Regions from separate parts of the Kitasatospora sp. NPDC101157 genome, predicted to be linked through region 1. Evidence: riboswitches for the same ligand, from Rfam matches in the RefSeq annotation. Region 1 holds a riboswitch; each other region holds the start of a gene.

Evidence for each region. Region 1 has a riboswitch for cobalamin ahead of ACIRVF_RS22995 (cobalamin biosynthesis protein). Riboswitches for the same ligand answer to the same signal wherever they lie in the genome.
Region 2: it holds a riboswitch for cobalamin, as region 1 does, so the genes downstream of both, ACIRVF_RS19090 (FecCD family ABC transporter permease) here and ACIRVF_RS22995 (cobalamin biosynthesis protein) in region 1, are expected to answer to the same signal.
Region 3: it holds a riboswitch for cobalamin, as region 1 does, so the genes downstream of both, ACIRVF_RS13415 (HoxN/HupN/NixA family nickel/cobalt transporter) here and ACIRVF_RS22995 (cobalamin biosynthesis protein) in region 1, are expected to answer to the same signal.
Region 4: it holds a riboswitch for cobalamin, as region 1 does, so the genes downstream of both, ACIRVF_RS18945 (ribonucleoside-diphosphate reductase subunit alpha) here and ACIRVF_RS22995 (cobalamin biosynthesis protein) in region 1, are expected to answer to the same signal.

The regions. Positions count from the first base shown of each region.
Region 1 covers NZ_JBIWPL010000012.1:8,331-14,179, forward strand. Annotated here, with positions in the region: gene ACIRVF_RS22980 (hypothetical protein) at 42-1,316, opposite strand; gene ACIRVF_RS22985 (alpha/beta hydrolase family protein) at 2,080-3,201, opposite strand; gene ACIRVF_RS22990 (helix-turn-helix domain-containing protein) at 3,354-4,049, opposite strand; cobalamin riboswitch at 4,244-4,406, shown strand; gene ACIRVF_RS22995 (cobalamin biosynthesis protein) at 4,527-5,480, shown strand; gene ACIRVF_RS23000 (cobyric acid synthase) at 5,477-5,849, shown strand, end outside.
Region 2 covers NZ_JBIWPL010000008.1:68,495-74,343, forward strand. Annotated here, with positions in the region: gene ACIRVF_RS19065 (anti-sigma regulatory factor) at 36-446, opposite strand; gene ACIRVF_RS19070 (GNAT family N-acetyltransferase) at 633-1,109, opposite strand; gene ACIRVF_RS19075 (nuclear transport factor 2 family protein) at 1,119-1,502, opposite strand; gene ACIRVF_RS19080 (ABC transporter substrate-binding protein) at 1,593-2,585, opposite strand; gene ACIRVF_RS19085 (ABC transporter ATP-binding protein) at 2,595-3,500, opposite strand; gene ACIRVF_RS19090 (FecCD family ABC transporter permease) at 3,497-4,549, opposite strand; cobalamin riboswitch at 4,646-4,791, opposite strand; gene sodN (superoxide dismutase, Ni) at 4,880-5,275, opposite strand; gene sodX (nickel-type superoxide dismutase maturation protease) at 5,533-5,849, shown strand, end outside.
Region 3 covers NZ_JBIWPL010000005.1:200,751-206,599, reverse strand. Annotated here, with positions in the region: gene ACIRVF_RS13435 (thioesterase family protein) at 1-20, opposite strand, end outside; gene nusB (transcription antitermination factor NusB) at 144-581, opposite strand; gene efp (elongation factor P) at 586-1,149, opposite strand; gene ACIRVF_RS13420 (M24 family metallopeptidase) at 1,229-2,335, opposite strand; gene ACIRVF_RS13415 (HoxN/HupN/NixA family nickel/cobalt transporter) at 2,401-3,519, opposite strand; cobalamin riboswitch at 3,551-3,745, opposite strand; gene ACIRVF_RS13410 (ArsR/SmtB family transcription factor) at 3,827-4,210, shown strand; gene ACIRVF_RS13405 (Fpg/Nei family DNA glycosylase) at 4,251-5,060, opposite strand; gene ACIRVF_RS13400 (AAA family ATPase) at 5,139-5,849, opposite strand, start outside.
Region 4 covers NZ_JBIWPL010000008.1:36,722-42,570, reverse strand. Annotated here, with positions in the region: gene ACIRVF_RS18955 (glycoside hydrolase family 26 protein) at 1-1,269, opposite strand, end outside; gene ACIRVF_RS18950 (hypothetical protein) at 1,409-2,257, opposite strand; cobalamin riboswitch at 2,752-2,895, shown strand; gene ACIRVF_RS18945 (ribonucleoside-diphosphate reductase subunit alpha) at 3,086-5,512, shown strand; gene ACIRVF_RS18940 (ribonucleotide-diphosphate reductase subunit beta) at 5,512-5,849, shown strand, end outside.

The sequences.
Region 1 (5,849 bases):
GAACCGTCTGGTTCCGGGCCCTTCTTCGTGCGCTTCTCTCCTCACGCACCACCGGAGTGGACGCTGAAGGCGGAGCGGCGGGCCGCGCGGGCCACGCCCGGGTCCGGGTGCACACCGGAGACCGCCGTCAGCACCGAGGCCGCCCGGGGGTGACCGGACTGCCGGGCGCGGGCGAACAGCCGCACCGGGTCACCCGCCGAGGCGCCCTCGACGTGGCCCACCAGCAGCTCCGTCTCGCCGTGGTCCAGCACCGCCGCCGCGGTGTCCACCCACAGCCAGGCCGCGTCCTCGGCGCCCAGCACGTCCGCCGGGGAGACCCCCTCGTCGGAGCGCTCGGCCAGCCACAGGAGCGCGTACGGGCGCAGCACCGGCTCGTCCACCGAGGCCCGCACCGCCTGCTCGGCCGGGCCGCCGGCCACCCGCAGCGCCTCGAAGGCCAGCCCGCGCACCAGCGCGTCGTCGCCCTGGGCGGCTTCCAGCAGCTCGGCCACCGCGCGGTCCGCAGGGCGGGCCGCCACCCAGGCGCGGAACTCCGCCCGCGCCGGGCCCGGCGAGTAGTCGGCGCAGGCGTTCAGCAGCTCGAAGGCGCTCTGCTCGATGTGCCCGGCCGCGGTCTGGGCGACCGTGCAGATCTCCTCCAGCTTCGCCCGCACCGCCCAGTGGCCCAGCGGGGACAGCTCGGCGGCATCGTTCCTGCGCACCACGGCACCGACCGCCGCCAGGCCGTCCAGCATCCAGTCCAGGACGGCGGCCACGTCGGAGGGGGCGGCCGGGGTGTCGATCTGCGGCGCCCGGCAGGTGCCGCGGACGGCGGACACCGCAGAGGCGGCGTGCGGCACCGGCGACAGGCCCGGGTTGCCGAGGCCTGCGCCGACCCGTCGCTCGTCCAGGCCGCGGCGCAGCAGCTCCAGCAGCTCGCTCTCGGCCACCGGGCCGTCGACCAGGTGCAGGAAGGACAGCAGCTGGGGAGCCTGGTCCACGGCCTGGCCGGCCAGGACGGCGAACACCCCGCGCAACGCGGCGGGCGGCACCGGGGCGAGCAGCGTCCAGGCGTCGAACAGCCCGGACCAGCCGCGCACCACGGCCTCGTCGTCGTGCTCCCAGGCGTGCAGCCGCCAGCCGGGGCCCGCACCGCCGTCCCGGGCCTCCACCAGGCCCACCAGCAGCGCCTGGCCCCACGCCTTGGCGGCGGCGCCGACCGTCATCGCCAGCGCCCGGCCGGCGGCGCGGGCGTCCTCCGGGAGCAGCTCGCCGCGCTTGTCGACCTCTTCCAGGTCCCCGGCCCAGCGGGCGATCCGGACGGCGTCCACCAGCATCCGGCGGGCCAGCGGCGCCAGCTCGGCCGGCGCGGGGAAGCCCTCCGGGACCGGAACCCGGCCTCGGCCGGGTGCCGGCGCGGGCCCTCGTCGCCGGGGTACACCGGCCCCGCCCGGCCTGCCACCGGAGGGCCGGTGGGCCGTACCGGGAAGACGGGTCACCGTCGCACCGGTACCGATCGTCGGCGGGAGCGGGGCATCACGGTCGCGCGGGTTCCGAGACGTCACGTCGAGCAGTCTTCCCCTTGCACGGGCCTTCTGTCACATCCGGTTGTCCGTACGACCGCTGGACCGGGTACCGCACCTCCGCAAGATCGGGCAACAGTGGCAAACCGCCTGGCCGGAAACGTGTGGCGGGGTCATGCCAGGTATGCGGCGAGGCGTCGCACTGACCGTTCGGTCGGTCACCCTCCGTGCCGGGAGCGGGGCGTTCCGGAACCGCGGGAGCGGGTCGGGCGGAAGCGGAGGGCTGGAATCCGGCCAGGTGGCATGTGCCTGCGGGGTGGTGGTGATGCGCAGGAAGTCGGCGGGGTCGACTGCCGTGCGGTGGAGGGTGCTCCGATTTCCGAGGTTCGGGAGCAAATTTCCTCCTTTACCGCTTTACCGCTTTACCGGTTCACCGCTTCGCCCGGCACCGTTCGGCGGCGCGGCCGCCGTTATCGGACTCGGTGCGGCGGATTCGGTGCGGCGGATTCGGTGCGGCGGATTCGGTGCGGCGGATTCGGTGCGGCGGGGTCGGAGCAGCGGGGGCAGAACAGCGGGGTCAGAGCAGCGGGGTGAGCCAGCGCCGGAGGAGTTCGGTGTAGTGCTCGGGGGCGGAATTCCACAGGGCCGCGTGTCGGGCGCCCGGGAAGCGCTGGAGGTTCACCACGTCGGGGCGGGCGGCGGCCAGGCGCTCCACGGTGGCGAAGGGGGCGAACCGGTCGTCCGGACTGTGCAGGACCAGGGTGGGCACCCGCAGGTCCGCGCCCTCCGCAAGGCGGGAGAAGTCCGCGAGGTCCACCCCCGTACGGCCCTGGGCGGCCAGCGCGCCCAGTTCGGCGGAGACACCGGTGAAGCCGGTCCTGGCGGCGTCGCGGCGTGCCGCGCTCGGGAGGTCGAGGACCGGCGAGTCCAGGACGAGCCCGCTGACCGCGTGCGCCCAGGCGGAACGGGAAACGGTCTGCAGGACCGTGGTGGCGCCCACCGACCAGCCGTAGAGGATCACCCGGCCCGCGCCGCTGTCCAGGGCCAGCCGCACCGCCGACTCGACGTCCCGCCACTCGGTCTCGCCGAAGTGGCTGTAGCCGTCGGGGGAGGCCGGGGCGCCCGCGTCGCCGCGGTAGGTGACGGCGAGGGCCGGCAGGCCGAGGCGGTGCAGGGCGGGCAGCACCGGGAGGGTCTGCTGGCGGTCGGCCTCCGGGCCGTGCACCAGGATCACCCAGGTGCCACGTTTGCCGTCGATCCGCCAGGCGGGCAGGGCGCCGAGCTCGCCGTCGGCGGCGGTCGCGGTGAAGGCCAGGCCGAACGCCTGGGCGGGGTCGCCCAGGTGCACGCGCGGGGTGAAGCGGACCTCGGTACCGGGCCTCAGGGTGCCCCGGTCGGCCCGGACCAGCCGACGGGTGACGCTCTGTGCGTCGCGGTGCAGGATCTCCTCGACCACCGCGTGCCCGTCGTCGTCCCACTCGACCGCCCAGCGGCCGGGCAGCAGGCTCTCGGGGCGGCGGCTGAACGTGACCCGGCCGGCGCCGAGGCTCTGCACGACCACCGGCCCCGCCTCCGGCTCCACCGGCCCCGGCACCCCGGGGCGGACCATCCGCTCGGAGGCCCGGCGGCCGACCACCAGGACGGCGGCCCCCGCCCCGACGGCGGCGGCCGCCACGACGGCTGCGGTTCCCCAACGCATTTCGTTCCCCGCTCTGTTTCACGGACCGGACGGTGTTCGAGCACCAGTCCACCGGAACTCCTCCGTTCCGGCCACCGGGCGGGCCCGTCCGGCGGAACGGACCTGCGGCCTGTCGGGCCGGTGGGACCGACGGACTGTCGGGCCGGTGACGGTCAGACGGGGATGGCGGGGCCCTGGGTGCTGAGGAGGTGCCAGAAGCGGGGCGTGAGGGGCTGTGTGGCGGCCCGGGGCTGGGTGGTGGTGCCCCAGTGGGAGGGGACGTGGTGCTCCTGGTGGAGGACCGGGAGGACGGCGGCGAGGTCGGCCTCCGGGACGGGCACCAGGCGGGCGAGCGGGCCCAGGTGGGGCTGCCAGCGGCCGGCCACGCACTGGCGCAGGAGGCGGTCGAGGGCCTCGCCGCGTCCGGTGGCCTCGACCAGTTCGGTCAGCCGCAGGCCCAGCACCTGGGCGAGGGCGTGGGTCTGGTCCGGGTCACCGTCCCACTGGCCGGTCAGTTCGGCCTGCCGGTAGGCGGGCAGCGACACTCCGGCCCGCTCGGCGACGGTCTCCTGGGGGAGCTCCCGGGCGAGGCGGTGGTCACGCAGGCTCACCGGGCGGCCGTCCATCAGTTGGTCGGCCGGGCACCAGAGGGCCCTGGCCAGTGCGACGAACTCGGCCTCGCCGGGGCGCAGCTCGCCGTTCTCCCAGGCGAGCACGTGGCCGGGCAGCAGCCGTACGCCGTGGGCGGCCATGCCCTCGGCGACCTGTTCGGGGGTCAGCCCGAGGCCGGCCCGGTGGGCGCGGGCGGCCTCGGGTGAGAACGGGACGGGAGAAGGGGCGGCAGTGGTGGGGGACTTTCTGCGGCGCATGGCACCGAACCGTAGGTGCGGTGCCCGGCCCGGCCCAGCCGACGAACGCACGAAGTGGAGCTGACGGGCCCTCCCCCGTGCTGGGCGATCGCACAGGTCCGGTACCCGTGGCGGGTGTGACCGACCCCTCCTTGACCTCGGTTGACTCCCGGTTCGGCCGCGTGATGGGATCCTGGGGCCAAACGGAGGCATGGAGAGGAAGCCGGTGCGAGTCCGGCGCGGTCCCGCCACTGTCACCGGGGAGCACGCTCGGAATCCCTCCTCGCCCGCCATCGCGCAGGAGGGGCCCATCACGGCGGGCCGTCAGGAGCCGCTGGAGGGCGCGGGGGTGCGTTCGACCCGGAAGCCAGGAGACTCTCGGCCCCCGGTACGTCGATCCAGGGCGCGGACCCTGAGTGAGGACACCCACGCGATGCAGGCTGCCCCGCCCCGTCGGACTCCGAGCTGCCCGTCGAGCTGCCTGCCGCCGTGCGCCCGCTGACCCGGGCCGCCGCCTTCGCGCTGGGGTCCGTCGCGGGATACGCCGCCGACGCCCGTTTCGCCGACCCGCGCCGCGGCCACCCCGTCGCCCTCTTCGGCAGCGCCGCGACCCGTCTGGAGCGCCGCGTGTGGCGCGACCACCGTGCCGCCGGAGCCGGGTACACGGCGCTGTGCGTGGGCGCGGTCGCGGCCGGCGCGCTGGCGCTGGACCGTACGCTCGGGCGCCGTCCGGCGGGCCGGGCCGCGCTGGCGGCCGCCGCGACCTGGACGGTGCTCGGCGGCACCTCGCTGACCCGGGAGGCGCGCACCATCGGCCGCTCGCTGGCCGCGGGCGATCTGACGGCCGCCAGGGAGCGGCTGCCGCACCTGTGCGGGCGGGATCCGAGCGCGCTGGACGGGCAGCAGATCGCCCGGGCGGTGGTCGAGTCGGTGGCCGAGAACACCGCCGACGCGGTGGTGAACGCGCTGGCCTGGGGCGCCCTGGCCGGCGCCCCGGGGCTGCTCGCCTTCCGCGCCGTCAACACCCTGGACGCCATGGTGGGCCACCGCTCGCCCCGCTACGCCCGCTTCGGCTGGGCCTCGGCCCGGCTGGACGACGTCGTGGGCTGGCCGGGCGCCCGGCTGACCGCGCTGCTGACGGTGGCCGCCGCGCCCGAGCCGCGGACCGCCTGGCGGGTCTGGCGCCGGGACGGCTCCGCGCACCCGAGCCCGAACGCCGGCCAGGCCGAGTCGGCCTTCGCGGGCGCGGTGGGCGTACGGCTCGGCGGGACGCTCCGGTACGGCGAGCGAGTGGAGCACCGGCCGGTGCTGGGCGCCGAGTTGCGGCCGGTGACGGTGGACGACATCGAGCGGGCCTGCACGCTGTCCCGGCGGGTGGGCGCGCTGGCGCTGGGTACGACGGTCGCGGGGCACGTCCTGCTGCGGATGCTGTTCGGGAGGGGTGGAGCATGAACAACGCGCTGCTGGTCGCCGGGACGACCTCGGACGCGGGCAAGAGCGTGGTGACGGCCGGGATCTGCCGTTGGCTGGCCCGTCAGGGCGTGCGGGTGGCGCCGTTCAAGGCGCAGAACATGTCGCTGAACTCCTTCGTCACCGCCGACGGCGCCGAGATCGGCCGTGCCCAGGCGATGCAGGCGCAGGCCGCCCGGGTGGAGCCGGAGGCGGCGATGAACCCGGTGCTGCTGAAGCCCGGCGCGGACGGCCGCAGCCAGGTGGTGTTGCTCGGCCGGCCGGTCGCCGAGGTGGGCGCGCTGGACTACCGCGAGCGCAAGCCCGTTCTGCTGGAACGCGCCCTGGAGTGCCTGGCGGACCTTCGCCGGC
Region 2 (5,849 bases), on a different contig from region 1:
GCGGACGGCCCTTGCAGGGTGCTGCTCGGTGCCCGTCAGTGGGCGGGGGACCCGCCGCGCTTCTTGTGCAGGCTGATCGTCACGGTGTTGTCCTCCGCGACCGAGGAGTCCACCTCGCCGGCCAGCGCGGAGAGCACCGTCCACGCGAAGGTGTCGCGCTCGGGCGCCTTGCCGTCCGTGGTCGGAGCGGCGACGGTCACCTTCAACGAGTCGCCGACCAGCCGGAACTCGCAGGACAGCACGGAGCCCGGCACCGCCTGCTGGAGCAGGATGGCGCAGGCCTCGTCGACCGCGATCCGCAGGTCCTCGATCTCGTCGAGGGTGAAGTCCAACCGGGCCGCGAGCCCGGCCGTCGCTGTTCGCAGCACGGAGAGATAGGCCCCCGCCGCGGGCAGCCGGACCTCCACGAAGTCCTGAACTCCGAGATCGCTGTCGATCTGGGACACCCTTGCCTCCTGGGTGACGCGCTGTGCTTGCTTGGTACCCCCGGGGGGGCGTCCTCCGCACCCGGTGCGGGAGTTACTCATGGTAAGGCATTACCACGCAGGGTGGCAGGGCCTTTTGCCGGTACTCCGTTGCCCGGTGCCTGTACGTTGCCCGGTGCCTGTACTACGTCGCCCGGCTCCGGCCGTTCAACGGCTGCCGACGGCCCGGAGTGCCTCATCGGTGAGACGGTAGACGGTCCACTCGTCCATCGGCACCGCGCCGAGCGACTTGTAGAAGTCGATCGAGGGCTGGTTCCAGTCGAGCACCGACCACTCCACCCGCGCGTAGCCGCGCTCCACGGCGATCCGCGCCAGCTCCAGCAGCAGCGCCTTGCCGTGGCCGCCGCCGCGGGCCGCCGGGCGGACGTACAGGTCCTCCAGGTAGATCCCGTGGGTGCCGCGCCAGGTCGAGAAGTTGAGGAACCAGAGCGCGAAGCCGACCGGCTCGCCGGTGGCGTCGTCCTCGGCGATCAGGCCGAACAGCGCCGGGTTGGCGCCGAACAGCGCCTCGCGCAGCTGCTCCTCGGTGGCCACCGCCTCCTGCGGGGCCTTCTCGTACTCCGCCAGTTCGCGGATCATGGCCAGGACGACGGGAACGTCGGTGACGACGGCGGTGCGGATCATGCCGCGAGCCTACTGCTCCGGCCCCGTCTCGTCCCAGGCCTGGACGGAGGTCTGGTCGACGATCCGGCCGTCCCGCAGATCGGCCATCGACGCCATGAGCACCCGCACCCCGTCCGGGTAGCGGCAGGACTCCAGGAAGGCGACGTGGTCGCCCTGGACCACCACCTGTTCGAGCTTGTGGGTCATCTCGCGGCCGTAGACGTCGTCCAGCATGGCGCCGATCTCGTCCCGCCCGTGCATCACCAGCGGGTGGCTGGGCTGGGTCTTGCGGTCGACCACACGCAGCTCGGCGTCCTCGGCGTACAGCGCCAGCAGGGCCTCGGCGTCGCGGCGCTCGATGCCCTCGCGCAGCGCTCGGGTGTCGAAGGCGGCGGGGGCCGCCATGGTGCTCATGGTCTCGCTCCTCCGGTCGGGGTCCCTCGGCTTCGCACCTTCGAGCGTACGCCCCACCGGAGGCTTCGAACGGGGCCGCGGGCGGACCGGTCAGCGGGCCGGGACGGTGCGCAGGAAGTCGGCCAGGGTGCTGATCGCGGCCGGGTTGCGCGGGCTCTCGACCAGGTCGACGTAGTCCATGACGACGATCCGGTCGTTCCTGATCGCGGAGACGTTCGCCAGCGGCGGGAAGGACTTGAGGAAGGCCCGCTTCTCCTCGGCGCTCGGGGTCGCGTAGCTGTTGATCACGATCACCTCGGGGTCGCGCCGCACCACGCTCTCCCAGCCGGCGGTGACCCAGGTGTCCGCGAGGTCGCCCATGACGTTGGTGCCGCCGGCCCTGGCGATGATCCCGTTCGCGGCGGCGAACTTCCCGGCGGTGTACGGCTTGTCCTGTCCGCTGTCGTAGAGGAAGACGGACGGACGGCGCTCGGGCTGCGGGACGGCGGCGATCCTCGCCCTCGAATCGGCGATCAGGGCGTCGGCGCGGTCCTTGACGTCGAAGATCTCGCCGAGGTTGGCCAGGTCGGTGTAGAGCGCGTCCAGCGGGTCCATCACCCCGCGCTCGCTCCCCGTGCCGCTGCGGCAGGACTCGCTGAGCACGTAGGAGTCGATGCCCAGGGCCTCGAACGCCTGCGGGGTGACGCCGCTGCCCTCGTCGAAGCCGTAGTGCCAGCCGGCGAACACCAGGTCGGCCCGGGCGTCCAGGGCGATCTCCTTGGTGAGCACCTTCTTGGAGAGCCAGGTGGTCCGCTGGTAGCCGTCCTTCCAGGGGACCTGGTCGACCCGGCCCTTGTCGTCGGGCATCACGTAGCCGGCCATCCGGTCGGCCAGGCCGAGGGAGAGCATCAGCTCGGTGATGTTGACGTCGTTGGTCACCACCCGGGCGGGCTTCTGCGGGAAGGTGTGCCGCTCGCCGCAGTTCGTCACGGTCACCGGGTAGTGGGCGGAGGCGGCGTCGGCCTCCTTCGGGGCGATCTCGGCGCCGCAGGCGGTCAGTCCGAGGGTGAGCAGGGCGGCGGAGGCAACGGCCTTGATGCGCACGGGAGTTCCTCAGGGGGTTCGGGGGAGGCGGTCGAACAGCAGCTGGAGGGTGCCGGTCCCGGGGTGGCGGACCGGGGTGGCCCGGACGCCGAACACCTCGGCCAGCAGGGCGGGTCGGAGCACCTCGGCGGGCGGTCCGGCGGCGACGATCCGTCCGGCCTCCAGCACGTACAGCCGGTCGCAGTGGCCCGCCGCCAGGTTGAGGTCGTGCAGTGCGGTGAGCACCGTGGGCCCGGCCTCGCGGGCGAGTGCCAGCACCTCCAACTGGTGGGCGACGTCCAGGTGGTTGGTGGGCTCGTCCAGCACCAGCAGGCGCGGCTCCTGGACCAGTGCGCGGGCGAACAGCACCCGCTGCTTCTCGCCTCCGGAGAGGTTCAGGAAGCCGCGCCCGGCGAGGTGTTCGGCCCTGACCCTGCGCAGGGCGGCGGTGCAGCGCTCGTGGTCCTCGGCGCTCGGACCGCCCGGACCGCGCCGGTGCGGCAGCCGGCCCATCGCGACCACCTCGGCCACGGTGAAGTCGAACTCGGCGGTGTGCTCCTGGGTCAGTGCGGCGACCCTGGTCGCCGCCCGGCGGGCGGTGAGCGCGTGCAGGTCGTCGCCGGCCAGCCGGACGACGCCGCCGGCCGGCCGCAGCACCCGGTAGACGCAGCGCAGCAGGGTCGACTTGCCGCTGCCGTTCGGGCCGATCAGCCCGACCATCTGGCCGGCGGCGGCCGCCAGGCTCACCTCGTGGACCAGCCGGGCACCGGCCAGTTCCACCGAGACGCCGTCGACGGAGAGTTCCTCGGCCGCCACCGTCCCGGCGGTCCCGGTCGGTCCGGGAGTCCCGGCGGTCCCGGCGGTCCCGGCGGTCCCGGTCGTCCCGGTGGTCCCGGTGGTCCCGGTGGTCCCGGTGGTCCTGGAGGTCCCGGTCATCGTCCGCCCCCGAGGGCCTGGCCGCGCCGGCGCATCATCAGCAGGAAGGCGGGCACCCCGAGCACCGCGGTGAACACCCCGACGGGCAGTTCGGCGGGCGCCAGCAGGGTGCGCGAGGTGATGTCCACCCAGACCAGCAGCAGGGCCCCGGCGAGCGGTGCGACCACCAGCACCCGCCGGTGCCCGGCGCCGACCAGCATCCGGGCCAGGTGCGGCACCAGCAGCCCGACGAAGCCGATCGCCCCGCTGACCGCGACCACGGTGCCGGTGACGGCGGCGGTCACCGCGAAGAGCTCCCGGCGCAGCCGGTCCGGGTCCACCCCGAGCGAGGCGGAGGTCTCGTCGCCCATGGCGAGCGCGTCCAACCGTCCGGCGGAGCAGGTCAGATGGGCCAGCCCGGCCAGGACGGTGCCGGCGGCGATCGGCACCGAGCCCCAGGTGGCGCCGCCGAGGCTGCCGAGCAGCCACATCATGGCGTCCCGGGCGGCCTCGGCGTGGTCGGCGGAGAACACCATCAGGGTGGTGGCGGCCGAGAAGCCGTAGGAGAGGGCGGTGCCGGTGAGCACCAGCCGCAGCGGGGTGAGCCCGTACGCGGTGCGGGCGGCGAGGTAGACCAGCGCCATGGCGGCCAGCGCGGAGCCGAACGCGGAGACGGAGATCGCCCACACCCCGAGCGAGGCGAAGGCGCCGAACAGCAGCACGGCGTTGGCGCCGACGGCCGCGCCGGAAGAGATGCCGAGCACGAAGGGGTCGGCGAGGGCGTTGCGCACCAGTGCCTGGACGGCGACCCCGGTGGCGGCCAGTCCGGCCCCGACCACGGCGGCCAGCACGGTGCGCGGCAGCCGGATCTCCCAGACGATCGCGTATCCGGCGGCCTCGTCCGCGTCCAGCCGCCCGCCCGTCAGTCCGGCGCCCAACAGGCGCAGCACCTGGGGCAGTTCGATCCCGGAGGTGCCGAACGCGACCCCGCAGAGCAGGGAGAGCAGCAGGGCGACGGCCAGGCCGAGGGCGAGCGGGACGGTCGGTATTCGGCGAACGGGGTCACTCACGTGCGGTCGCGCCTTGCCTCGGGCCGCGGGGTGTGCCGGGGCGGGCGCCGGCCGGGGGCGTGTCCGGGCGCCTTCCCCTCGCAGTCCACGGCGAGTTGTCGGGAGTTCAGCGGCCGGGGGTGATCGGGCTGGCGCGACCCGAGGGCTCCGGGCCGTGCTCACCGTTGCGGGTCAGCGCCGGATTCGCACCGGACTTCCCCCTCGGACGCCCTGGCAGCATAACAGTCACTCATGCCGAGCAGTCCTTACCAGGGGTGGATCGCACGTGAACGCACGACCGCCCCCGTCCGACGGAGCGGACGGGGGCGGCCGGGTGGCGACGCGTCAGGCTCAGGCCTGCTTGGTCTCCCAGAAGATCTTGTCGACCTCGGCGATCAGGTCCAGCAGCGCCTGGCCGGTGGCCGGGTCGGTGGACGCCTTGGCGGCCGAGGCGGCCTTCAGGGTGTCGTTGATCAGCTTGTGCAGCTGCGGGTACTTCTCGAAGTGCGGCGCCTTGAAGTAGTCGCTCCACAGCACCGAGATGTGGTGCTTGACGGCCTCGGCGCGCTGCTCCTTGATGATGATGGCGCGGGCGCGGAAGTGCGGGTCCTCGTTGGCCTGGTACTTCTCCTGGGTGGCCTTGACCGACTCGGCCTCCAGCTTGGCCTGCGCCGGGTCGTACACACCGCACGGCAGATCGCAGTGGGCGTGAGCGGTGGCACGCGGTGCAAACAGACGAGAGAACATGGGAGTCCTTCCTTAGATCGTCTTCCCGCGCCCGAGACTACCCTTCCGGCCTCCGGGTTTCGCGGCCGGGCGGTGGGCCTAGGGCAAAAGGCGGACCCGTAACCGGGGTAATCCGGACATCGAGCGGATGACGGTCCGTACGGCAGACTGGGGCCGGGCGGTCGGGAGGAGGAGTCGTGGCGCGGAGCACGGAACCGCAGGGCGGCGCCGGCGGCGGCGTGGTGCCGTTCGGGCTGGTCGACGTGGCGGGCCCGTCGATGGTGCCGACCCTGCGCGAGGGCGACCAGCTGCTGGTCCGCTACGGCGCACCGATCCGGCCCGGCGCGGTGGTGCTGTTCCGGCACCCCTTCCAGCAGGACCTGCTGGTGGTGAAGCGGGCCGTCGAGCGCCGCCCGAAGGGCTGGTGGCTGCTGTCCGACAACCGCCCGGTGGACAGCGACAGCCGCAGCTACGGTCCGGTCCCGGACGAGCTGGTGCTCGGCCGGGTGCTGCTGCGGCTGCGCCCGAGCCCGGCCTGGCTGGCGCCGGGCCGGAGGCTGGAGCGGCTGTTGCTCGGCCCCCGGCTGTCCCGGCT
Region 3 (5,849 bases), on a different contig from region 1:
CTGCGGGTCGCGGTGGTCATGGGGGTGCCTGCCCTTCAAGTTACTGGCGAGTAGGCCCCCACCCTACGCCTGCCCCGTGGAACGCGGAATGGCCGTCGGATCCGAGATCTCGGATCCGACGGCCATTGCGCAGGGCGTCACCGTTACCGGCGGATGCTCGGCTTCAGCTCCAGGAAACGGGCGAGCATGCCGTTGACGAAGGCCGGGGAGTCGTCCGTGGAGAACTCCTTGGCGATCTCGACGGACTCGTCCAGGACGACCGCGTCCGGGACGCCGTCCTCCCAGATCAGCTCGTAGGCGCCGAGCCGCAGGACGTTGCGGTCCACGATCGGCATCCGGTCGAGGGTCCAGCCCACCGCGTACTGCTCGATGAGGTCGTCGATGCGACGGGCGTGCTGGACGTACCCCTCGATCAGCTCCATCGTGTACTCGCCGACCTGCGGGGTGCCCTCGTCGGGCTTCGGCTCGCGGGCGCGGGCCACCCAGTCGGCGAGGACCTGCTGCGGGTCGACCCCGCGGTGGTCGGCCTCGAAGAGGATCTGGAAGGCCCGGGTACGGGCCTTGCTACGTGCGGCCGACACGGACTTACTTCACCCGGCCGAGGTAGCTGCCGTCGCGGGTGTCGACCTTGACCTTCTCGCCAGTGACGACGAACAGCGGCACCTGGATCTCGGCACCGGTCTCCAGGGTGGCCGGCTTGGTGCCACCGGTGGAGCGGTCGCCCTGGACGCCCGGCTCGGTGTGCTCGATGGTCAGCTCGACGGCGGCCGGGAGCTCGATGTACAGGACGGCGCCCTCGTTGGTGGCGACCAGGGCCTCGAAGCCCTCCAGCAGGTACTTGGCGGCGTCGCCGACGACGGCCGGCTCGACCGTCAGCTGGTCGTAGGTGTCCATGTCCATGAACACGAAGTTCTCGCCGTCCTTGTACGAGAACTGCATGCCGCGCTTGTCGACGTTGGCGGTCTCGACCTTGGTGCCGGCGTTGAAGGTCTTGTCGACGACCTTGCCCGTCAGGACCTCCTTGAGCTTCGTACGCACGAAGGCCGGGCCCTTGCCGGGCTTGACGTGCTGGAACTCGACGACGGACCAGAGCTTGCCGCCCTCCAGCTTGAGGACCATGCCGTTCTTGAGATCGTTCGTGGAAGCCACGGGCGCACTTACTCCTGGATATAGCTGTCAAGGAACCAAGGTTTTCGCGTCCTGCCGTCGACGGCCTTCGGGGCCGCCGTCACAGGGCGAGGAGCTCCTTGGTGGTGATGGTGAGCAGCTCGGGCCCGCCCTCTTCGAGGGGGCGCACGACGAGCGTGTCCTCGATCCGGACCCCGCCCTTGCCCGGGAGGTGGACCCCCGGACCGACGGTGACCGGTACGCGGCTGTCCAGTTTACCCATGTCCGACGGACCGAGACGCGGCGCCTCCCGGATCTCCAGCCCGATGCCGTGGCCCACCGGGTGCGGCGAGGCCTCGGAGTGGCCGGCCGCCTCCAGGACCTGCCGGGCCACCCGGTCGGGCACGCACTGCTCGACGCCCGGGCCGAGCGCCTCCCGGCCGGCCCGCTGGGCGCGGAAGACCAGCCGGTGCAGCTCGACCTGCCAGGGCGCGGGAGCGGCGCCGATCACGAAGGTCCGGGCGGTCGAGACCCGGTAGCCCCGGTACTGGGCGCCCATCACCACGGTGAGGAAGTCACCCTCCTCCACCCGGCGGTCGGTCGGCTGGTGGGCGGGCTGGCCGGAGTGGCTGCCGGTGCCGACCGAGACCGGGAAGGCGGCCCGGTCGGCGCCGTGGTCGATCATCCGGCGTTCCAGCTCCATCGCCAGGTGCCGTTCGGTGCGGCCGACCAGGATCGACTCCAGCAGCTCGCCGAGCGCCTGGTCGGCGATCTCGGCGGCGATCCGCAGGTCGGCGATCTCGTGCTCGTCCTTCACCACCCGCAGCCGCTCCACCACCTGACCGAGGTCCCCCAGCCGGGCCCCCTCCGCCACCTCCGCGACCGCCCGGTGCCGGGTGACGGTCAGGTCGTGCTCCTCCACCACGAGGTTCCGCACCCCGAGCCGTGCGGACGCGGCAGCGGCCGCCAGCGCGGTGTCCGCCCCGGTCGGCACCGGCACCTGGGTGACCTCCGGATCGATCAGGTGCTCCCCCGAGTCGTCCGGCGGCAGGTCGTCCGGCAGCGACAGCAGCGCCCGCTCCCGGGTCAGCAGCAGCGTCGCCCCGCAGGGCGCGCAGCCCGTCAGGTACCGCACGTTCGCCGCCCGGGTGACCAGCGCCGCATCGGCCCCGGCCGCACTGCAGTGCGCCCTCACCCGCTCCCGCCGCCCCGCGTACGCATCCACCATGCGTCGAGCCTACGAACCCCCGGCCGGAACCGCCCGCCGAGCGCCCGCGAAGAGCGGCGTGACCGCTACTTCGGCTGTTCGGCGGGCGTCCAGCGCTTCTCGACGCCCGCCAGCTTCCAGTACGCGATGGCGATCGCCCACACCACCACGAACAGCCCCGCGATCGCGTAGCCGACGTTGTCCAGCGAGATGTCCGCGATGAACCCGGTCACCGGGTCGGTCAGGTCGAGCTTCTCGTGCAGCACGCCGACCAGCTCGATGGTGCCGATGATGAAGGCCACCGCGATCGACAGCCCGGTGATGGTCAGGTTGTAGTACACCTTGCGCACCGGGTTGGAGAAGGCCCACTGGTACGCGAAGTTCATGAACGTCCCGTCCAGGGTGTCGAACAGGCTCATCCCCGCCGCGAACAGCAGCGGCAGGCAGATGATCGCGTACCAGGGCAGCCCGGCCGCCGCGCCCGAACCGGCCATCACCATGAGCGTCACCTCGGTCGCGGTGTCGAAGCCCAGGCCCAGCACCATGCCGACCGGGAACATCTGCCCGGGCCGGGTGATCGAGCGGGTCGCCCGGTTGAGGATCCTGGCCATGAAGCCGCGCGAGTTGAGGTGCTCCTCCAGCTCGGCCTCGTCGTACCTCCCGGCCCGCATCGAGCGGAACACCTTGAGGATGCCGAGCAGCGCCGCCAGGTTGAGCGCGCCGATCAGGTAGAGGAAGGCGCCGGAGGCCGTGGTGCCGACCACCCCGAGCCACTTGTGGGTGGCCGAGTCGTCGTCCATCAGGGTGTTCGCCAGCTGGGCGCCGCCCGCCACCAGGGCGGCCATGACGACCACCATCGAGGAGTGGCCGAGCGCGAACCAGAAGCCCACCGAGACCGGCCGCTTGCCGTCCGCCATCAGCTTGCGGGTGGTGTTGTCGATCACCGCGATGTGGTCGGCGTCGAAGGCGTGCCGCATGCCCAGGGTGTACGCGGTGATGCCGAGGCCGACCCCGAAGACCTGGGTGCCGACGGCGTAGTCGTGCGGGGCGACCAGGAAGACGAGCGTCCCGAACGCCACCACGTGCATGGCCAGGATCACCCCCATCAGCCCGGCGGTACGGATGGTGTCCTCGCGCTTCCACCGGAAGGTGGGCAGCACGGAGGGGGCCGCCTCAGCGGGTGTGGCGGTTTCGGGCAGGGTCATCTTCGGATCACGCTCCAGCACCTCGTGGAATGACGTCGTGAGATGCCGTGGCCGGTCTCCTGGCTTACGGGACTTCCGGACCCGCCTTCCCAGGCGCACGAGGCGCCCAGTGGCACGTGGGTCCGGACAACTACCCCCCGATCACAGTGGCGAGGGCCGCTCCGGACTGGGACCTGTTGATGGTCCGTCACCGGTCTTCCCGAGCACCACGGCGGGGAACACCGTAGGGGCAGGACCTCACCCTCGCAAGGTTGCGCACCTGTGCAGGTGTCCAGGATCACAGGTCGTGAGCTGCCAGAATGTCCGCATGCATCTCGTACCGGCCGACCGCGCGGGCCACCGCACCATCGACGGCCACCGGGTCTGCGAAGCCATCGCAGCCATCGGTGACACCGAGCACGTCCGCTCCTGGGCCGAGCGGTTCTCCCTGCTCGCCGACCCCGGACGGCTCGCCCTGCTGCTCGCCCTCCACCGGGCCGGCCCGCTCGCCGTCAGCGACCTGGCCGTGGCCACCGGCATGCGCGACCCCGCCGTCTCCCAGGCCCTGCGCCTGCTCCGCACCGCGGGGGTGGTCACCGGTGACAAGGACGGACGCGTGGTGCGCTACCGGCTCGTGGACGACGGCCTGCACCCCCTCCTCGACGAGTGCGCCGCCGCCGAGCACGAGGAGCCGGCCGCGGCCGCGGGCTGACCGGGCCGACTCGGCCGCGAGCGCCGCGAGTTCACGCGACTCAGGCCGCCTGGCAGGTCGGGCACCAGAACAGGTTGCGCGCCGCGTGCGCCTCCGTCCGTACCTCGGTGCCGCAGACCAGGCAGGGCATCGCGGCGCGACGGTAGACGTACACCTCGCCGCCGTGGTCGTCCACCCGGGGCGGGCGGCCCATCGCCTCGGGGGTGTGCTCGGGACGGACGGTGTCGATCCGGCCGGCGGCGACGCCCTCGTGCATCAGGGCGACCAGGTCGGCCCAGATCGCGTCCCACTCGGCGCGGGTGAGGTCGCGGCCGGCCCGGTGCGGGTTGACGTGGTGACGGAACAGCACCTCGGCGCGGTAGACGTTGCCCACCCCGGCCAGCACCTTCTGGTCCATCAGCAGCGCGGCGACCGTCGTCCGGCTGCCGGATATCCGGCGCCAGGCGGCCTCCGGGTCGGCGTCGGCCCGCAGCGGGTCGGGGCCGAGGCGGGCGGCGACGGCGGCCTTCTCGGCGTCGGTGACCAGGGCGCAGGTGTTGGGGCCGCGCAGGTCGGCGTAGCCCTCGTCGTTGGCCAGCCGCAGCCGGACCAGACCGACGGGCTCGGGGGCGGCGCCGGTGCCGAAGCTGAAGCCGCCGTAGAGGCCGAGGTGGATGTGCACCCAGGCGCCCTCCTCGAAGCCGAGGAAGAGGTGCTTGCCGGTGGCCTCCGCGCCCGTGAGCAGCTGCCCGTCGATCGCCTTGGCCTCGTCGGCGAAGCGGCCCTGGGGGCTGGAGACCTGCACCGGGCGGCCGCCGAAGGCCTTCCGGTTCTGGCCGGCGAGGCGGTGGATGATGTGGCCTTCCGGCACGGGCGTCAACTCCCCGGGTGGTTCTGGCGGACCGTTCCATCATCGCAGCCGCCACCGACAGGGCCACGAATCCGCAGGTCAGCGGACCGGCATCCCCATCAGCCGGGCCAGGATGACGCGGTCCAGCTCGGCCGCCGTACCGGCGACGTCCAGATAGGAGTTGTCGATGATCGGCAGCCCGGAGTTGTACCAGCCGGCCATCCGGCCGTGGATGCGCGCCACCTCCTCGTCACCGAGCCGCCTGGTCCCGCTGCGGCGGGCGTTGCGGCGCAGCACCGAGTCCAGGCTGGGCAGCAGCACGACCGGGATCATGCCCGGGCCGATGTGCCGCTTCCAGCCGCCGAGACCGATCGCCGGGCGATCCGGGAAGACGGCGTCGTCGATGATGCAGGAGATGCCGTTGGCCAGGTAGTTGCGGCAGGCGAAGCCGCAGGTGCGACGGGCCAGCCGGTACTGGGCCTCGGAGGCGTTGTTCCAGCCGGACTGCGGGTTGGCGAAGCCCGACTGCACCCACTCCCGGACGTCGTCCAGGCTGATGTGCGCGGTCGGGGTCCCGCGGCGCTCGGCCCAGTACCGGGCGACGGTGGTCTTGCCCGCCCCGGCCGGTCCGATCAGCAGGACGGCGATCGGCCCGGCGGGGGCGTGCCGTTGCGGCGGGTGGGCGGGGAGCTGGACGGGCGTGCCGGCGGGCAGCACGAAGTGCCCGGTGCCACCGGCCGGTACGGGCGCGCTGGGCGCGGACGGCGGCGCTGCGGCCGGGGCCTGAGCCTGGGCGGGTGCCGCAGGCGG
Region 4 (5,849 bases), on a different contig from region 1:
GAGGGTGTCCGGCTGGCGGGAGTTGACGGGTACGGCGAAGGACTCGGCCAGCATCCGCGGCTTGTCGTAGGCGGCGAGCCCGTCGTAGTAGCGCTTGGTCCACACCTCGCCGGTGCCGATCGGGTGCGCCGGGCTGCCGCTGTAGTCGTCCACCCCGACCACGTCGACGTACTGGGCGCCCGGGTAGTAGTCCCACGGGTCCACGCCCGGGGCGCCGTCCCAGGACACCGGGCTCCACACGAACAGCAGGTTGTGCAGGCCCCTGGTCTCCACCAGGTACTTGTAGGTGATCTTCCACAGCGCCTGGTAGTCGGCCGGCTTCTGGCCCGCCCACCAGAACCGGCTGGAGCAGTCCTGGACGTTCATCTCGTGGTACGGGCGCAGCAGCACCGGCACGTCGTGGGCGGCCAGGTAGTCCAGGTGGTCGGCCAGGTAGGACAGGTCGGTGATCAGCGCGCGGTACTCGGGGGTGCCGTCCGCGGCGTCCACGACCCGGCCGAACCAGCCCGGGTCCTTGGCCGCCGGGGAGTTCGAACAGAGCACCCGGTCGAAGGACTTGACGTCCGATCCGGGGTACGGCTCGTGGAAGGACATGCCGACGATCCCGGCCGGGGCGCCGCCGTTGTCGGGCAGCTCGGTGCTGCTGCCGTCGCAGTTCCGCTGGACGCCGGAGCTGTCGTAGGTGCCGTCGTCGGCCCTCGGGTGGCCGGACCAGACGGCGGTCATCAGGTCGACCGCGTCGTCGGTGTACTGCCAGCCGGTCCGGCAGGTGGGCCAGCGGCCGGCCGAGTAGGAGCGCGGGTTGCCGACGCCCCAGGCGTTCTGGCCGTAGCCGGGGCCGAGGTCGGTCTCCAGGAAGCCGGGCAGCCGACCGGTGATGTCGGCGGCCTTCTTGTAGTAGTAGCCGACCTGCTTGGTGCCCCGGGAGTCGCCGTACTCGGGGTTGTTGCGCTCGTTGTGCGCCTCGACGTGCTGGCCGATCACCGTTCCGCCGCTCTGCCCGGTGCGGGCCTGGGTCTCCAGGTCGGTGAGGAACTGGTCGACGGCGCGGGCGTTGGGCGAGGCCTTCGGGTCCCGGGCGAGCAGGTCCCGGCCAACGTCCGGCGGCAGGGTGCGCCCGGGGGCGCCGACCGACACCGGCACCCGCACGGGCCCGCCCACACCGGTCCGGTCGTCCCGGTCCAGCAGCGCGAAGGCGCCCGCGACGACCACGACCCCGGCCGCGGCCAGGACGGCCGACTTGCCGCGCAGGGCACTGGGCAGGGCCACGACCGCTCCTCCGGTTGCTCGCCGGTACCGACCCCCACGGACGCAACCGGAACACGCGTACGAATGACTCCGACGAGAGCCTGCCACACTCCCCCGGTCCCGGCGAACGGATCCGCCGGCACCGGGGCGTCACGGCGGGTCAGCCCGCCGGGGTGCCCTGCGACCCGGGCGTGGCGGAGCCCGCCGCCTTGGCCCGCTGGAGCAGCTGGCCCTTCACGTGCTCGGCGAACCCGGAGGCCGCCGCCGTCGCGGTGGCGTCGGAGGCGTTGCCGCCCTTCGCCGAGCCCTCGACGGTGAAGTAGGCGTACCGGCCCAGGCTGCTGTGCGTGCTGGTGCAGCCGGAGTTGGCGCAGAAGGCCGGAGCACCGGGCGCGGGCAGGCCCTTGAGCTGGCCCGCGTAGTTCTTCGTCGCGGTCTCGGCCTGGATCTTGTGGTCGAAGACCGCGACGCCGACGGTCACCGCACTGTCGCCGGAGACGTACGTCGCCCGGAGCACCTTCTGGCAGCCCTGGTCGCCGAGCACCTTGCCGAGCCCCCCGGTGGTGGAGTTGCCGTCCCAGCAGGGCTGGTCGAGCGAGACCACGGTCCGGTTCCAGGTCGCGCCGTTCACCGTCACCTGCGTCGCGGAGAACAGCGCCCCCGCGTCCTGCGGCGCCGGGTCGGTGGCGGCCTCCCAGATCGGCTTCGACGGGTCGTCCGGACCCGCACTCGCGCTCGACGGGCCCGGGGTCGGCTTGTTGGAGGCCGACGAGGTGGCGACCGGGCCGGTCTTCTTGGGGTCGTCCTTCTTGCCCAGCAGCAGCATGCCGCCCGCGACCCCGCCGCCCACCAGGACGACGGCGGCCACGATGCCGATGACCTTCATCCGGCGCTTGCGCTTGCCGGCGGCCTCGTTGCGGTCCGCCAGCGCCTCCCAGTCCGGCTCGACGCGCTGCGGCGGCACGGCCTGCTGGGGCGGCTGCTGCTGCCACTGCGGCTGAGGGGCCATCGGCTGAACCGGCTGCGGCTGCGCGACAGGCTGGGGCTGGGGCACCGGCTGCGGCACCGGCGGGACGGGCTGCGGGAGCGGCTGCGCGGACGGCGCCACCGGCCCGTACGAGGCCGGCGGCGGGCCGAAACCACCGCTCGGCGGCGGCACCGGACCTGGCACCGCCGGCTGCTGATTCTGTGCGCCCCCCGGCCCGGCGGGAGGCGTTCCCTGCGGCCCGTGCCCAGGTACGCCGGTTCCGTCGCTCATGCGCCCAGATCGTAGGGCATCCCCCTGACCGTCGGTCCGCCCGGTGACCATTCCGTATCGAAACCAGGACGACCGGCGCGCGGATCCGAGCCCTGCGGCGCACCGGACCGCCCCCTCCGGAGCCCGGTTCCGACCCGGCCGCGACACGGATCCCGCCCCCGGACGGGCACGAACCACCCCTTCCCCGGTACCGCCGGTCATCGCGCCGACACACCGCGCCGCACTACATGTGGTGCCGCATCACTGAGACACCACTACATGTATGCTCACTCCTGCTGTCGATGCAGGGGAACCCGGTGGGAGTCCGGGACTGCCCCGCAGCGGTGTGCGGGCGGCTCCAGCAGCTGCGCCCGCGAGTCCGAGTACCTGCCGACAGCGTGCGCCACGGCCCTCCCGCAGAGGCCGCGCCGGCACTGAGCACCACCCCTCCGGGCCTCGCGGGCGGGCCGGGGAGACACCTCGCGCGGCGCTGTTTGCGTCCGCGCCGTGCTCCCCTGCCCAGATCGGCCCGGGTGACCCCGATCACGCCGCCGATCGCCGCCAGGAGAGAGCGCCTTGACCACCGCTGCCTCAGCCACCCTGCCCGCCCAGGGCTCCGGTACCGCCTTCACCGACCCGACGGTCTCCGACCCCGGGGGCGCGCTGCTGCGGCTGCTCACCGACCGCAGCGCCGACCTCACCGAGGTCGACCCCGGCCATGTCGCCGCCGCCGCGCTGCGCGGCCGCCACGCCGGCTCGGACTTCGCCGAGCTGCGCGGGCTGGCCGTGGACGCCGCCGCGTCGATGATCGCCGAGGACCCCCAGTACTCGAAGCTCGCGGCCCGCCTGCTCGCCCTGGAGATCGTCGACGAGGCGAACAGCCAGGGCTCGGTCTCCTTCTCCGCCTCGATCGCCGTCGGCCACACCGAGGGCCTGATCGGCGACACCACCGCGGCCTTCGTCGCCAAGCACGCCGCCGCCCTCGACGCCCTGATCGACGCCCAGGGCGACGACCGCTTCGAGTACTTCGGCCTGCGCACCGTGCAGTCCCGCTACCTGCTGCGCCACCCGATCACCCGCAAGGTCATCGAGACCCCGCAGCACTTCCTGCTCCGCGTCGCCTGCGGCCTGGCGGTCGGCGACTCCGAGCAGTCGGTGCGCGAGGTGGCCGAGCTGTACGGCCTGATGAGCCGCCTGGAGTACCTGACCTCCTCGCCGACGCTCTTCAACTCCGGCACCCGGCACCCGCAGATGTCCAGCTGCTACCTGCTCGACTCGCCGCTGGACAACCTGGACTCGATCTACAACCGCTACGCGCAGATCGCCCGCCTCTCCAAGCACGCCGGCGGCATCGGCCTGTCCTACTCGCGCATCCGCTCGCGCGGCAGCCTGATCCGCGGCACCAACGGCAAGTCCAACGGCATCGTCCCGTTCCTGCGCACCCTCGACTCCTCGGTCGCCGCCGTCAACCAGGGCGGCCGCCGCAAGGGCGCGGCCTGCGTCTACCTGGAGACCTGGCACGCGGACATCGAGGAGTTCCTGGAGCTGCGCGACAACACCGGTGAGGAGGCGCGCCGCACCCACAACCTCAACCTGGCCCACTGGATCCCGGACGAGTTCATGCGCCGCGTGAACGCCAACGCCGACTGGTCGCTGTTCTCCCCGGCCGACGTCCCCGAGCTGGTCGACCTGTGGGGCGCCGAGTTCGACGAGGCCTACCGCAAGGCCGAGCTGGCCGGCAAGGCCGTCCGCACCATCCCGGCGCAGACCCTCTACGCCCGCATGATGCGCACCCTCGCGCAGACCGGCAACGGCTGGATGACCTTCAAGGACGCCTCCAACCGCGCCGCCAACCAGACCGCGCTGCCGGGCCGCACGGTGCACTCCTCCAACCTGTGCACCGAGATCCTGGAGGTCACGGACGACTCCGAGACCGCCGTCTGCAACCTCGGCTCGGTCAACCTCGGCGCCCACGTGGCTGCCGGCGCCTCGGCCGACGACCTGCTGGGTGCCATGGACTGGGAGCGCCTGGACGCCACCGTCCGCACGGCCGTGACCTTCCTCGACCGCGTGGTGGACATCAACTTCTACCCGACCACCGAGGCCGGTACGTCCAACTCCCGCTGGCGCCCGGTCGGCCTCGGCGTGATGGGCCTGCAGGACGTCTTCTTCAAGCTGCGGATCGACTTCGACTCGGCCGAGGCCAAGCAGCTGTCCACCCTGATCTCCGAGCGCATCATGCTCACCGCCTACGAGCGCTCCGCCGACCTGGCCGAGCAGCTGGGCCGCCACGAGGCCTACGGCGAGACCCGCGCCGCCCGCGGCGAGCTGCACATCGACCACTTCCCGACGGCCGCCCCCCAGTGGGCCGACCGCTGGACCGCCCTGCGCGCCCGCATCGCCGAGACCGGCCTGCGCAACTCGCTGCTGCTCGCGATCGCGCCGACCGCGACCATCGCGTCCATCGCCGGCGTGTACGAGTGCATCGAGCCGCAGGTGTCCAACCTGTTCAAGCGCGAGACGCTCTCCGGCGAGTTCCTCCAGGTCAACCCGTACCTGGTGCGCGAGCTCAAGGAACTCGGCGTCTGGGACCAGCAGACCCGCGACTCGCTGCGCGACGCCAACGGCTCGGTGCAGGAGCTGGGTTGGCTGCCCGCCGAGGTCCGTTCGCTGTACCGCACCGCCTGGGAGCTGCCCCAGCGCGCGCTGATCGACCTGGCCGCGGCCCGCATGCCGTACCTCGACCAGAGCCAGTCGCTGAACCTGTTCATGGCGGCGCCGACCATCGGCAAGCTCAGCTCGATGTACGCCTACGCGTGGAAGGTCGGTCTCAAGACCACCTACTACCTGCGCTCGCGCCCGGCGACCCGCATCGCCCAGGCCGCCTCCGGCGCCGCGCGCGCCGCCGCGCCCGTGCCCGTGCCCGCCGGCACGATCCCCGTGGGCACCCCCGCCCTCACGCCGGAGCAGGAAGCCGCCATCGCCTGCTCCCTGGAGAACCCCGAGTCCTGCGAGGCCTGCCAGTAATGACTGCCGACGACCGCAAGATGCTGCTCGACCCCGGCTTCGAGCTGACCCTGCGCCCGATGCGCTACCCGTCGTTCTACGACCGGTACCGCGACGCGATCAAGAACACCTGGACCGTCGAGGAGGTGGACCTGCACTCCGACGTCGCCGACCTGGCGAAGCTGAGCGAGGGCGAGCGCCACCTGATCGGCCGCCTGGTCGCCTTCTTCGCGACGGGTGACTCGATCGTCGCCAACAACGTGGTGCTGAGCCTCTACAAGCACATCAACTCGCCCGAGGCGCGGCTGTACCTCTCGCGGCAGCTGTTCGAAGAGGCCGTCCACGTCCAGTTCTACCT